3 regions of the Klebsiella quasipneumoniae subsp. quasipneumoniae genome follow, and region 3 is predicted to be linked to each of the others. Evidence: predicted binding sites of a transcription regulator. Region 3 holds the regulator's gene; each other region holds the start of a gene.
The links. Region 3 encodes Fur, which represses iron uptake genes when iron is present. Its sites were predicted from a motif close to ATAATAATGAGAACNACTATCAA; they were not measured.
Positions count from the first base shown of each region.

Region 1: the regulator Fur is predicted to act here: its motif matches at 1,725-1,747, upstream of feoA (ferrous iron transporter A).
Region 2: the regulator Fur is predicted to act here: its motif matches at 1,954-1,976, upstream of fepD (Fe(3+)-siderophore ABC transporter permease).

Region 1 covers NZ_CP084876.1:384,925-388,199, reverse strand. Annotated here, with positions in the region: gene LGM20_RS01775 (Tex family protein) at 1-1,434, shown strand, start outside; gene feoA (ferrous iron transporter A) at 1,853-2,080, shown strand; gene feoB (Fe(2+) transporter permease subunit FeoB) at 2,109-3,275, shown strand, end outside.
Region 2 covers NZ_CP084876.1:3,829,493-3,832,767, forward strand. Annotated here, with positions in the region: gene fepB (Fe2+-enterobactin ABC transporter substrate-binding protein) at 1-380, shown strand, start outside; gene entS (enterobactin transporter EntS) at 639-1,880, opposite strand; gene fepD (Fe(3+)-siderophore ABC transporter permease) at 1,993-3,000, shown strand; gene fepG (iron-enterobactin ABC transporter permease) at 2,997-3,275, shown strand, end outside.
Region 3 covers NZ_CP084876.1:3,722,495-3,725,769, reverse strand. Annotated here, with positions in the region: gene tcuA (FAD-dependent tricarballylate dehydrogenase TcuA) at 1-457, opposite strand, end outside; gene tcuR (tricarballylate utilization LysR family transcriptional regulator TcuR) at 555-1,481, opposite strand; gene fur (ferric iron uptake transcriptional regulator) at 1,609-2,061, opposite strand; gene fldA (flavodoxin FldA) at 2,353-2,883, opposite strand; gene ybfE (LexA regulated protein) at 3,035-3,275, opposite strand, start outside.

The DNA of each region.
Region 1 (3,275 bases), 2.0 Mb from region 3:
CGCGAGCGCGCCGAAGACGAAGCCATTAACGTCTTCGCCCGCAACCTGCACGACCTGCTGATGGCCGCGCCCGCCGGGCTGCGCGCCACCATGGGCCTTGACCCGGGTCTGCGCACCGGGGTGAAAGTGGCCGTGGTTGACGGTACCGGCAAACTGGTGGCGACGGATACCATTTACCCCCACACCGGCCAGGCCGCCAAAGCGGCCGTCGCCGTCGCCGCGCTGTGTGAGAAATACAACGTTGAGCTGGTGGCCATCGGCAACGGTACCGCCTCGCGTGAAACCGAGCGTTTCTTCCTCGACGTGCAGAAGCAGTTCCCGAAGGTCACCGCCCAGAAGGTGATCGTCAGCGAAGCCGGGGCTTCCGTTTACTCCGCCTCCGAGCTGGCGGCGCAGGAGTTCCCGGACCTCGACGTGTCGCTGCGCGGCGCGGTCTCCATCGCCCGCCGTCTGCAGGATCCTCTGGCCGAGCTGGTGAAAATCGACCCGAAATCCATCGGCGTCGGTCAGTATCAGCATGATGTCAGCCAGACCCAGCTGGCGCGTAAGCTGGACGCGGTGGTGGAAGACTGCGTGAACGCCGTCGGCGTTGACCTGAACACCGCCTCCGTGCCGCTGCTGACCCGCGTTGCCGGCCTGACCCGCATGATGGCGCAGAACATCGTCGCCTGGCGCGACGAGAACGGCCAGTTCCAGAACCGTCAGCAGCTGCTGAAGGTCAGCCGTCTGGGGCCGAAAGCCTTTGAACAGTGCGCCGGCTTCCTGCGTATCAACCACGGCGACAACCCGCTGGACGCCTCCACCGTTCACCCGGAAGCCTATCCGGTGGTCGAGCGCATTCTGGCCGCCACTCAGCAGGCGCTGAAAGATCTGATGGGCAACAGCAGCGAGCTACGGAACCTGAAAGCCGTCGATTTCACCGATGAGAAGTTCGGCGTACCGACCGTTACCGACATCATCAAAGAGCTGGAAAAACCGGGCCGCGACCCGCGTCCTGAGTTCAAAACCGCTCAGTTCGCCGACGGCGTGGAGACTATGAACGACCTGCTGCCGGGGATGATCCTCGAAGGCGCGGTGACCAACGTCACCAACTTCGGCGCGTTTGTTGATATCGGCGTTCACCAGGACGGCCTGGTGCATATCTCTTCCCTTTCGAACAAGTTCGTTGAAGACCCGCATACGGTGGTGAAAGCGGGCGACATCGTGAAGGTCAAGGTCATGGAAGTCGATCTGCCGCGTAAGCGTATCGCCCTGACCATGCGTCTCGACGAGCAGCCGGGCGACAGCAACGCCCGCCGCGGCGGCGGTCAGGATCGCCCGCAGGGCAATCGCCCGGCCGCGAAAGCCGCCAAACCCCGCGGTCGCGACGCGCAGCCTGCCGGCAACAGCGCGATGATGGATGCCCTCGCCGCGGCGATGGGTAAAAAACGCTAATCCCTCCCTGCCCCTTTTCAGGGGCAGTTTTCCTTTTCATTGTCACTGACCTATAGCCGCCTTTTCGCGCAAATGGCTCTCAGTTATTTCTGATAACCTGCATTTATTCCGCGCCGGGCAGATAGCGAAATTAATATTTTCATTTCGTTAACTTAAGAAACCTTAATTAAACATTAGAGCGACGAAATAATATTTCGAATATTTTCGATCACAGGCGGACTTTGCGGCATATCAATAAAAAGGTGAATTTCACTTTAAAAATGGCATAAAGCGCATCATATGTATTGATGATAAAAACCATTCTCATTATCATCGCTTGCAGAATGTTTTTTCTTTTTCGTTGGCTACGGTCCCCGGCGCAACTGCCTCCAGGCGTCCGGAAAATTCTTCTTCGGTTAGCGATAGACAAGTAGGCCCTATGCAATTCACACCTGATAGTGCGTGGAAAATTACCGGATTTTCCCGCGATATTAGCCCAGCATACCGTCAGAAATTGCTCTCCCTCGGCATGCTGCCCGGATCCTCTTTTCATGTGGTGCGCGTGGCGCCGCTCGGCGATCCTGTTCATATTGAAACCCGACGCGTCAGTCTGGTATTACGCAAAAAAGATCTCGCCTTAATCGAACTGGAAGCGGTTGCACAATAACGGCTGACCCGGCACAAGAGTTTGAAATATGAAAAAATTAACCGTTGGTTTAATTGGTAATCCTAATTCCGGCAAGACTACCCTGTTTAATCAGCTGACCGGCGCCCGCCAGCGCGTAGGCAACTGGGCCGGGGTCACCGTTGAGCGTAAAGAGGGCGTGTTCGCCACCACTGACCACCAGGTCACGCTGGTCGACCTCCCGGGAACCTACTCTCTGACCACCATCTCTTCGCAAACCTCGCTGGACGAGCAGATCGCCTGCCACTACATCCTCAGCGGCGACGCCGACATGCTGATTAACGTGGTCGACGCCTCCAACCTCGAGCGAAACCTCTATTTGACGCTGCAGCTGCTCGAGCTGGGGATCCCCTGCGTCGTGGCGCTGAACATGCTGGATATTGCCGAAAAGCAGCAGGTGCGTATCGATATCGATGCCCTCGCCGCACGCCTCGGCTGCCCGGTCATTCCGCTGGTTTCGACCCGCGGACGCGGGATCGAAGCGCTGAAGATTGCCCTCGACCGTCATCAGGCGAACAGCGATATCGAGCTGGTCCACTATCCACAGCCGCTGCTGCGCGAAGCCGACCTGCTGGCGCAGCAGATGTCAGCGCAGATCCCGGCCCGGCAGCGGCGCTGGCTCGGTCTGCAGATGCTGGAGGGCGACATCTACAGCCGGGCCTATGCCGGCGACGCCGCCGATAAACTGGATATCGCCCTGGCGAATCTCAGCGACGAGATCGACGACCCGGCTCTGCATATCGCTGACGCGCGCTATCAGACCATCGCCGCCATTTGCGACGCCGTCAGTAACACCCTGACCGCCGAGCCAAGCCGCTTCACCGCGGCGATGGACAAAGTGATCCTCAACCGCTTCCTCGGGTTGCCGATTTTTCTCTTTGTTATGTACCTGATGTTCCTGCTGGCCATCAACATCGGCGGCGCGCTGCAGCCGATTTTCGACGCCGGCTCGGTCGCGGTCTTTATTCACGGTATTCAATGGCTGGGTTACACCCTGCACTTCCCGGACTGGCTGACCGTCTTCCTCGCCCAGGGGATCGGCGGCGGTATCAACACCGTACTGCCGCTGGTGCCGCAGATCGGCATGATGTATCTGTTCCTCTCCTTCCTCGAGGACTCCGGCTACATGGCGCGCGCCGCCTTTGTCATGGACCGCCTGATGCAAGCTCTCGGCCTG
Region 2 (3,275 bases), 110 kb from region 3:
TCACCGCCCTCGTCTATACCGCCGCCGCGCACAGCGCCAATATCTGGACGCCGGAATCGGCCCAGGGGCAGATGCTCGAACAGCTGGGCTTTAGCCTGGCGACGCTGCCGGGCGGCCTGCCCGCCAGCCATAGTCAAGGCAAACGCCACGATATCGTGCAGCTGGGCGGGGAGAATCTGGCGGCAGGTCTGAACGGCCAGAGCCTGTTCCTGTTCGCCGGCGACCAGAAAGATGTCGATGCCATTTACGCCAACCCGCTGCTGGCGCATCTCCCGGCGGTCGAAGGCAAACGCGTTTACCCGCTGGGCACCGAGACCTTCCGTCTTGACTACTACAGCGCCCTGCTGGTGCTCCAGCGTCTCTCCAGCCTGTTCGGCTAATGCGGGCCGTGCCATCGGGACGGGTACGCGGCCTGAACGCTTTGCCGGGCGGCGCTACGCTTGCACCGGCCTACAATGCTTGCGCCCTCCAGGCCAGACCTTCGGCCCGGTAAGGCGTAGCCGCCACCGGGCATCAGGACGGGTACGCGGTCGGAACACCTTGCCGGGCGGCGCGGCGCTTGCCCGGCCTACAACGCCCGAGGCCCCGGTACCGTAGGCCCGGTAAGGCGTAGCCGCCACCGGGCAATCGCACCGTACTCAGCTTTCGTTGACTATTTCCGGGCGCTGGAAACGGCGCAGCTCGCGTAGCAGCCCCACCAGCAGCACGCCGACGAGGGCCAGCGCCCAGCCGCTGGCGCTGGCGGAAGCGACCGGCGTCATCACCGCCCCTAACCCGCCGAGCAGCGCCGCGCCGATGGCGTCGCCGGTAACGTTCTGCGCGGTCCACAGACCGTTAATTCGCCCGAGCATATGTTCCGGCGTCTGGGTCTGGATCAGGGTGTACTGCAGCAGCGAGCTAATAGCGCTCAGCCAGCCAAACAGCGCCAGGCACAGCGCGCCCAACGCCCAGTGCGGCATCAGGCTGAACAGCGCAATGGCGACAAAGGAGCACACCGTCGTCGCCAGCATCAGCGCACCCGGCCGCACGGTCTGGGCCAGCTGGCCGCTGGTCAACGCCCCCAGCGCCGCGCCGAGCGGAATCGCGGCGTACAGCAGGCCAATCTGCCCTGCCGACATCTGCCAGCTCCCGGCCAGCGCCGGATAGAGCACCCGCACCGCGCTGGCCATGGTCAGCAGGCCGCCGAGCAGCGCAATCCCGCCGATAAGCGGACTCTGGCAGAGGAAGGTCAGCCCCGCCAGCAGGGAACGCAGCGGATGCTCGCGCGGCCGCGGAGGCGGCGGCAGCTGTGGCAGACGCAGCAGGGTTAAGGTGGTGATAAAGGTCCCCGCCGCCGCCAGGCCGAAATTCCAGGCCACGCCGCCGGAGGCCAGCAGCAGGCCGCCGATCATCGGCGAAATCACCGAGCCCAGGCGCACCGTGAGCATAGTGATGGCCCCGGCCTGCATCAGATTTTCCCGCCCCACCAGCGCCGGCGTCGCCGCCAGCAGCGCGGTCACCCCCAACGAGGCGAAGAACCCATCCCAGATCCCCAGCAGGTAGATCGCCGCCAGCGACGGCTCCGGCAGCAGGGCGTTCAGACACAGGCCGACAAAGCCCACGCCGCAGGTGCCGCGCGCCAGCAGGATCAGGCGTTTGCGCTCATAGCGGTCGGCCAGTACGCCCCCCACCATCAGGCCAATAAACATCGACGCGCCGGTCAGCGTCACCGACAACCCGACCTGCCAGGTCGAATGGGTCATCATCTGGATCTGCACCGGGATGGCCACACCCAGCAGGCCAAGCGACAGAATAGAGATAAAGCGAGCGATAAAAACGGCGCGAAACGCCGGGTGAGTTTTCAGCAGGCTGAGGTTGAGCAGCCAGGATTGTCGGTTCATTACAGCGCCTTGTCGTTATTTTTAATACCCTTTTTACTGTGGGTCATGCTACCATAGCTGAATAAAATCGATAACGATAATTACTATCATTATCATATCAGGGATGTCAGTTATGTCGTTTTCTACGACCGCGGTACGCTCTGTCGCCGTGCCCGGATTGTTGCTGTTACTCGCCTTAGCCGCCGCGCTTAGCCTGACCATCGGCGCCAAATCGTTGCCGATCGGCACGGTATTCACCGCCTTTAGCGGAACCTGTCAAAGCGCCGACTGCACCATCGTGCTGGACGCGCGCCTGCCGCGCACCCTGGCCGGTCTGCTGGCCGGCGTCGCCCTCGGCCTCGCCGGCGCGCTGATGCAAACGCTCACCCGTAACCCGCTGGCCGACCCCGGCCTGCTGGGGGTCAACTCCGGCGCCAGCTTCGCCATCGTCCTCGGCGCGGCGCTGTTCGGGATCACCTCCCCGCAGGAGCAGCTGCTGCTGGCGTTTTGCGGCGCGCTCTGCGCCTCGCTGCTGGTGGCCTTCACCGGCAGCCAGGGTGGCGGCCAGCTGAGCCCGGTGCGCCTCACCCTCGCCGGGGTCGCCCTCGCGGCGGTACTGGAGGGGCTGTCCAACGGCATCGCCCTGCTCAACCCGGACGTCTACGATCAGCTGCGCTTCTGGCAGGCCGGTTCGCTGGATATCCGCACCCTGCAAACCCTGAAAATTGTCCTGCTGCCGGTGGCGATGGCGGGGATCGCCGCCCTGCTGCTGAGCCGGGCGCTTAACAGCCTGAGCCTCGGCAACGATACCGCCACCGCCCTCGGCAGCCGCGTCGCCCGCACCCAGCTGATCGGCCTGATTGTGATTACCGTCCTGTGCGGCAGCGCTACCGCCGTGGTCGGCCCGATCGCCTTTATCGGCCTGATGATGCCGCATATGGCCCGCTGGCTGGTGGGGGCCGATCATCGCTGGTCGCTGCCGGTCACCCTGCTGGCCACCCCGGCCCTGCTGCTGTTTGCCGACGTGATTGGCCGCCTGCTGGTGCCCGGCGAACTGCGGGTATCGGTGGTGAGCGCCTTTCTCGGCGCGCCGGTGCTGATCTGGCTGGTGCGGCGCCAGCCGCGCGGAGGTGGCCTGTGATTGCCCCGTCCCGCCGCCTGATAGCCAGCTGTCTGCTGCTGTTGGCCGCCAGCCTGTTGATTTCCCTGCTCGGGCTGGCGCAAGGCCCGGTGCCGCTAACGATTGACCAGGTCTTCTCCGCCCTGTTCGGCGACGCGCCGCGCAACGTCGCGATGGTGGTGAACGAATGGCGGCTGCCGCGGGTGTTAATGGCGCTGCTCATCGGCGCCGCGCTCGGCGTCAGCGGCGCCATTTTCCAGTCGCTGACCCGTAACCCGCTCGGCAGCCCGGACGTG
Region 3 (3,275 bases):
CCTGCACCGGCGTGTTGTAGCGGATCTGCACCCCCATCCGCTCTGCGCTGCGGTAATAGGCATTGACCAGCGCTTTGCCGCCGCCCATAAAAAAGGCGTTGGTGCGGGCCACGTGCAGGGCGCCGGAGAGCGGCGGCTGAAAGTTAACCCCGTGCTGACGCATCCAGTCCCGGCACTGTGACGAGGTGCGGATCACCAGCCGGGCCAGCGCTTCGTTGGTGTTCCCTTCGGTGACGCGCAGCAGATCCTGCCAGTACTCCTCTTCCGGATAGCTGTCGACCAGCACGTCCTGCGGCGCATCGTGCATACAGCGCAGGTTACGCGTGTGCTGCGAATTGCCGCCTCGCCACTCCCGCGGCGCCGCCTCCAGCAGCAGCACCGAGGCGCCGGCTTCCCGGGCGGTTAAGGCGGCGCATAGCGCGGCATTGCCGCCGCCAATGACCAGTACATCCACCATTATCGGCTCCCTTACAATTTAATGGATTGTTAAATTTGTAATGGGAATGTAGGCGGTAACGGCGACGGGGCGCTATGGCGTAACGCTAAAGAGGGGTTTAGTTAACGTAAAGGGTGGCGCCTGGCCAGCGATCGGACTCCACCAGCTGGCGCATGACTTTGCTTAGTATGACCCGTGCCGCAAGGCCTGCCGGGGTGAGCTCATCATCCGACAGGCTGACCAGAAAGTTGGGGCGGCTGAGGACCGGATTAGCGATGCCGATCACCCTCAGCGCCTGATGGTCGAGATGGGAAATAGCGGCCCCGGGCTGCAGAGTGGCGCCCAGTCCGCTGCGCACGGCCTGCATCAGCAGGGCCAGACCGTCAATGTCCGCCACCACCTCAACGCTGAGGCTGTGCTGCTGGCAAACCGCCTCCAGCCTGCCGCGCAGGCCGTGGCCCTGGCTTGGCATAATCAGCGGCAGGGTGGTGAGCTGGTCAGGGGAAACAGGGTCATCCGGCAGCGAGGCCAACAGCGCATGGGTGCCAATCAGGAACAGGCGCTCTTCGAGCACCGGTCTGGCGCTCCAGCGCAGGATCTTCTCCTGCTGGAAGACGATGGCTAAATCCAGCTGGCGGGTGTTGATCATCCGCTCCAGATTCCCGGAGAGGCTTTCCACCAGGTGCAGGCGGACGTCGGGGTAGCTCTCGCGCATCGCGTTGATGAACGGTACGCCAAGAACGGAGGCGGTGCTGGGGGCCATGCCGACGCTGACGTGGCCCGACAGCCGCGCCTCGCGGGCGGCGAGGATGGCATCATCGGCATGACGCAGCGCCAGCTGCGCCTGTGAGTAGAAAGCGAGGCCCGCGCTGGTGGGCGTCACGCCGCGAGAGGTTCGCTGCAGGAGGCGAATGGACAGCTCATTTTCCAGACGCGCGATCTGCTGGCTGAGCGCCGAGACGCCGATATTCAGATCGAGCGCGGCGCGGCCCATGCTGCCGGTTTCAACAATGCGCGTAAAATAGCGTAGCTGGCGAAGTTCCATATCAACTCTCCGGACAAAGCGGGGACTCGCGAGGGTCGCCGCCGGGACGTGAGCGGGAAGCGCGGCAGAAGCGCCCATAAAAAAGCCAACCGGCTGGTTGGCTTTTCAGAGCAGGCGAAGCAGGGAATTACTTTTCCACTGCGTCGTGGGCGTGTTCGTCCTCGCGGCAATCACCTTCCGCACAGTGACCGTACAGATACAGACTGTGGTTGGTCAGGCGGATGCCGTGACGGGAAGCGATTTCACGCTGGCGCGCTTCGATAGAGTCATCACTGAATTCGATCACTTTGCCGCAGTCGAGGCAGATCAGGTGATCGTGGTGATGCTGCTGGGTCAGTTCGAAAACGGATTTACCGCCTTCAAAATTATGACGAGTCACGATACCGGCGTCATCAAACTGGTTGAGGACGCGGTAAACGGTCGCCAGACCAATCTCTTCGCCCATGTCGATCAGGCGTTTATATAAGTCTTCCGCACTGACATGATGGTTATCCGGTTCCTGCAGCACTTCAAGGATTTTCAGTCGAGGAAGTGTGACTTTCAGGCCAGCCTTCTTTAATGCGGTATTGTTGTCAGTCATGCGGAATCTGTCCTGTTGCTAAACGATCTACTTCCTTCAACGGAAGTCATACAGAAATTAACCCGACGTAATGCGTCTCATTATAGAACTGCCACTGGTAAATGAAAACTGCAAGCATCGGGCCTGGTTTGCTGTCAAAAACGAGGCACCAGCTACAAACTGCGTCACGTGCCTCGTAGAATCAGAGGACATTGTACAGATATGTGATTAAAAGTTAAAAACTTGTAGCTATTAGTTTGATTGCTTTTGTCTATTAATACGACGCAACTCAACGATTGCGCCGCTTAATTATCAGGCGTTTTTGATTTCTTCGAGGTGCAGCTCTTCAGCCACCTGCTTCACCCACTTCTCAACGCGCTCGTTGGTCAGTTCCGGCTGACGGTCTTCATCAATGGCGAGGCCGACGAAGTGGTCGTCATCCGCCAGGCCTTTGGAGGCCTCGAAGTGATAGCCGGCAGTCGGCCAGTGGCCAACGATGGTCGCGCCGCGCGGCTCAATGATGTCGCGGATGGTGCCCAGCGCATCGCAGAAGTACTCTGCGTAGTCTTCCTGGTCGCCGCAGCCGAACAGCGCCACCAGCTTGCCGTTAAAGTCGATCTCTTCCAGCGTCGGGAAGAAGTCGTCCCAGTCACACTGGGCTTCACCGTAGTACCAGGTCGGGATGCCGAGCAGCAGGATGTCGTGGGCTTCCAGATCTTCTTTGCTGCTTTTGGCAATGTCGTGAACATCAGCAACATCTTTACCAAGCTGCTTTTGAATCATTTTTGCAATATTTTCGGTGTTGCCGGTGTCGCTGCCAAAAAAGATGCCGATGATTGCCATGAGTAAAATAACCTCTTGAAACTTAAATGATGTGGTAGGGACGCGATGCCCACAGATAACGGCAATCATAGCAGAACAGGCAAGGACGCGGAAACAGCAATCACGCCCGACTGCACACTCTGCTACATGAATGCGGATTTTTCGCGGAAAGTTAGACTTTTCCCTGGCTGCGCAGGGCGGTTAATTGCGTCATCAGCATCTCTTCGATGAGATCGCTGCGGCTCATATTACGCGCTTCCGCCAGTTCGTTAAGGGCATCGACCGCGTCGGCGTTGAGCTTTAGCTCCACGCGCTTCAGCCCGCGCACTTTATCGCGTTTCAGCTGATTACGTTTGTTGATGCGCAGTTGTTCATCGCGCGACAGCGGATTGGTTTTTGGTCTTCCCGGGCGA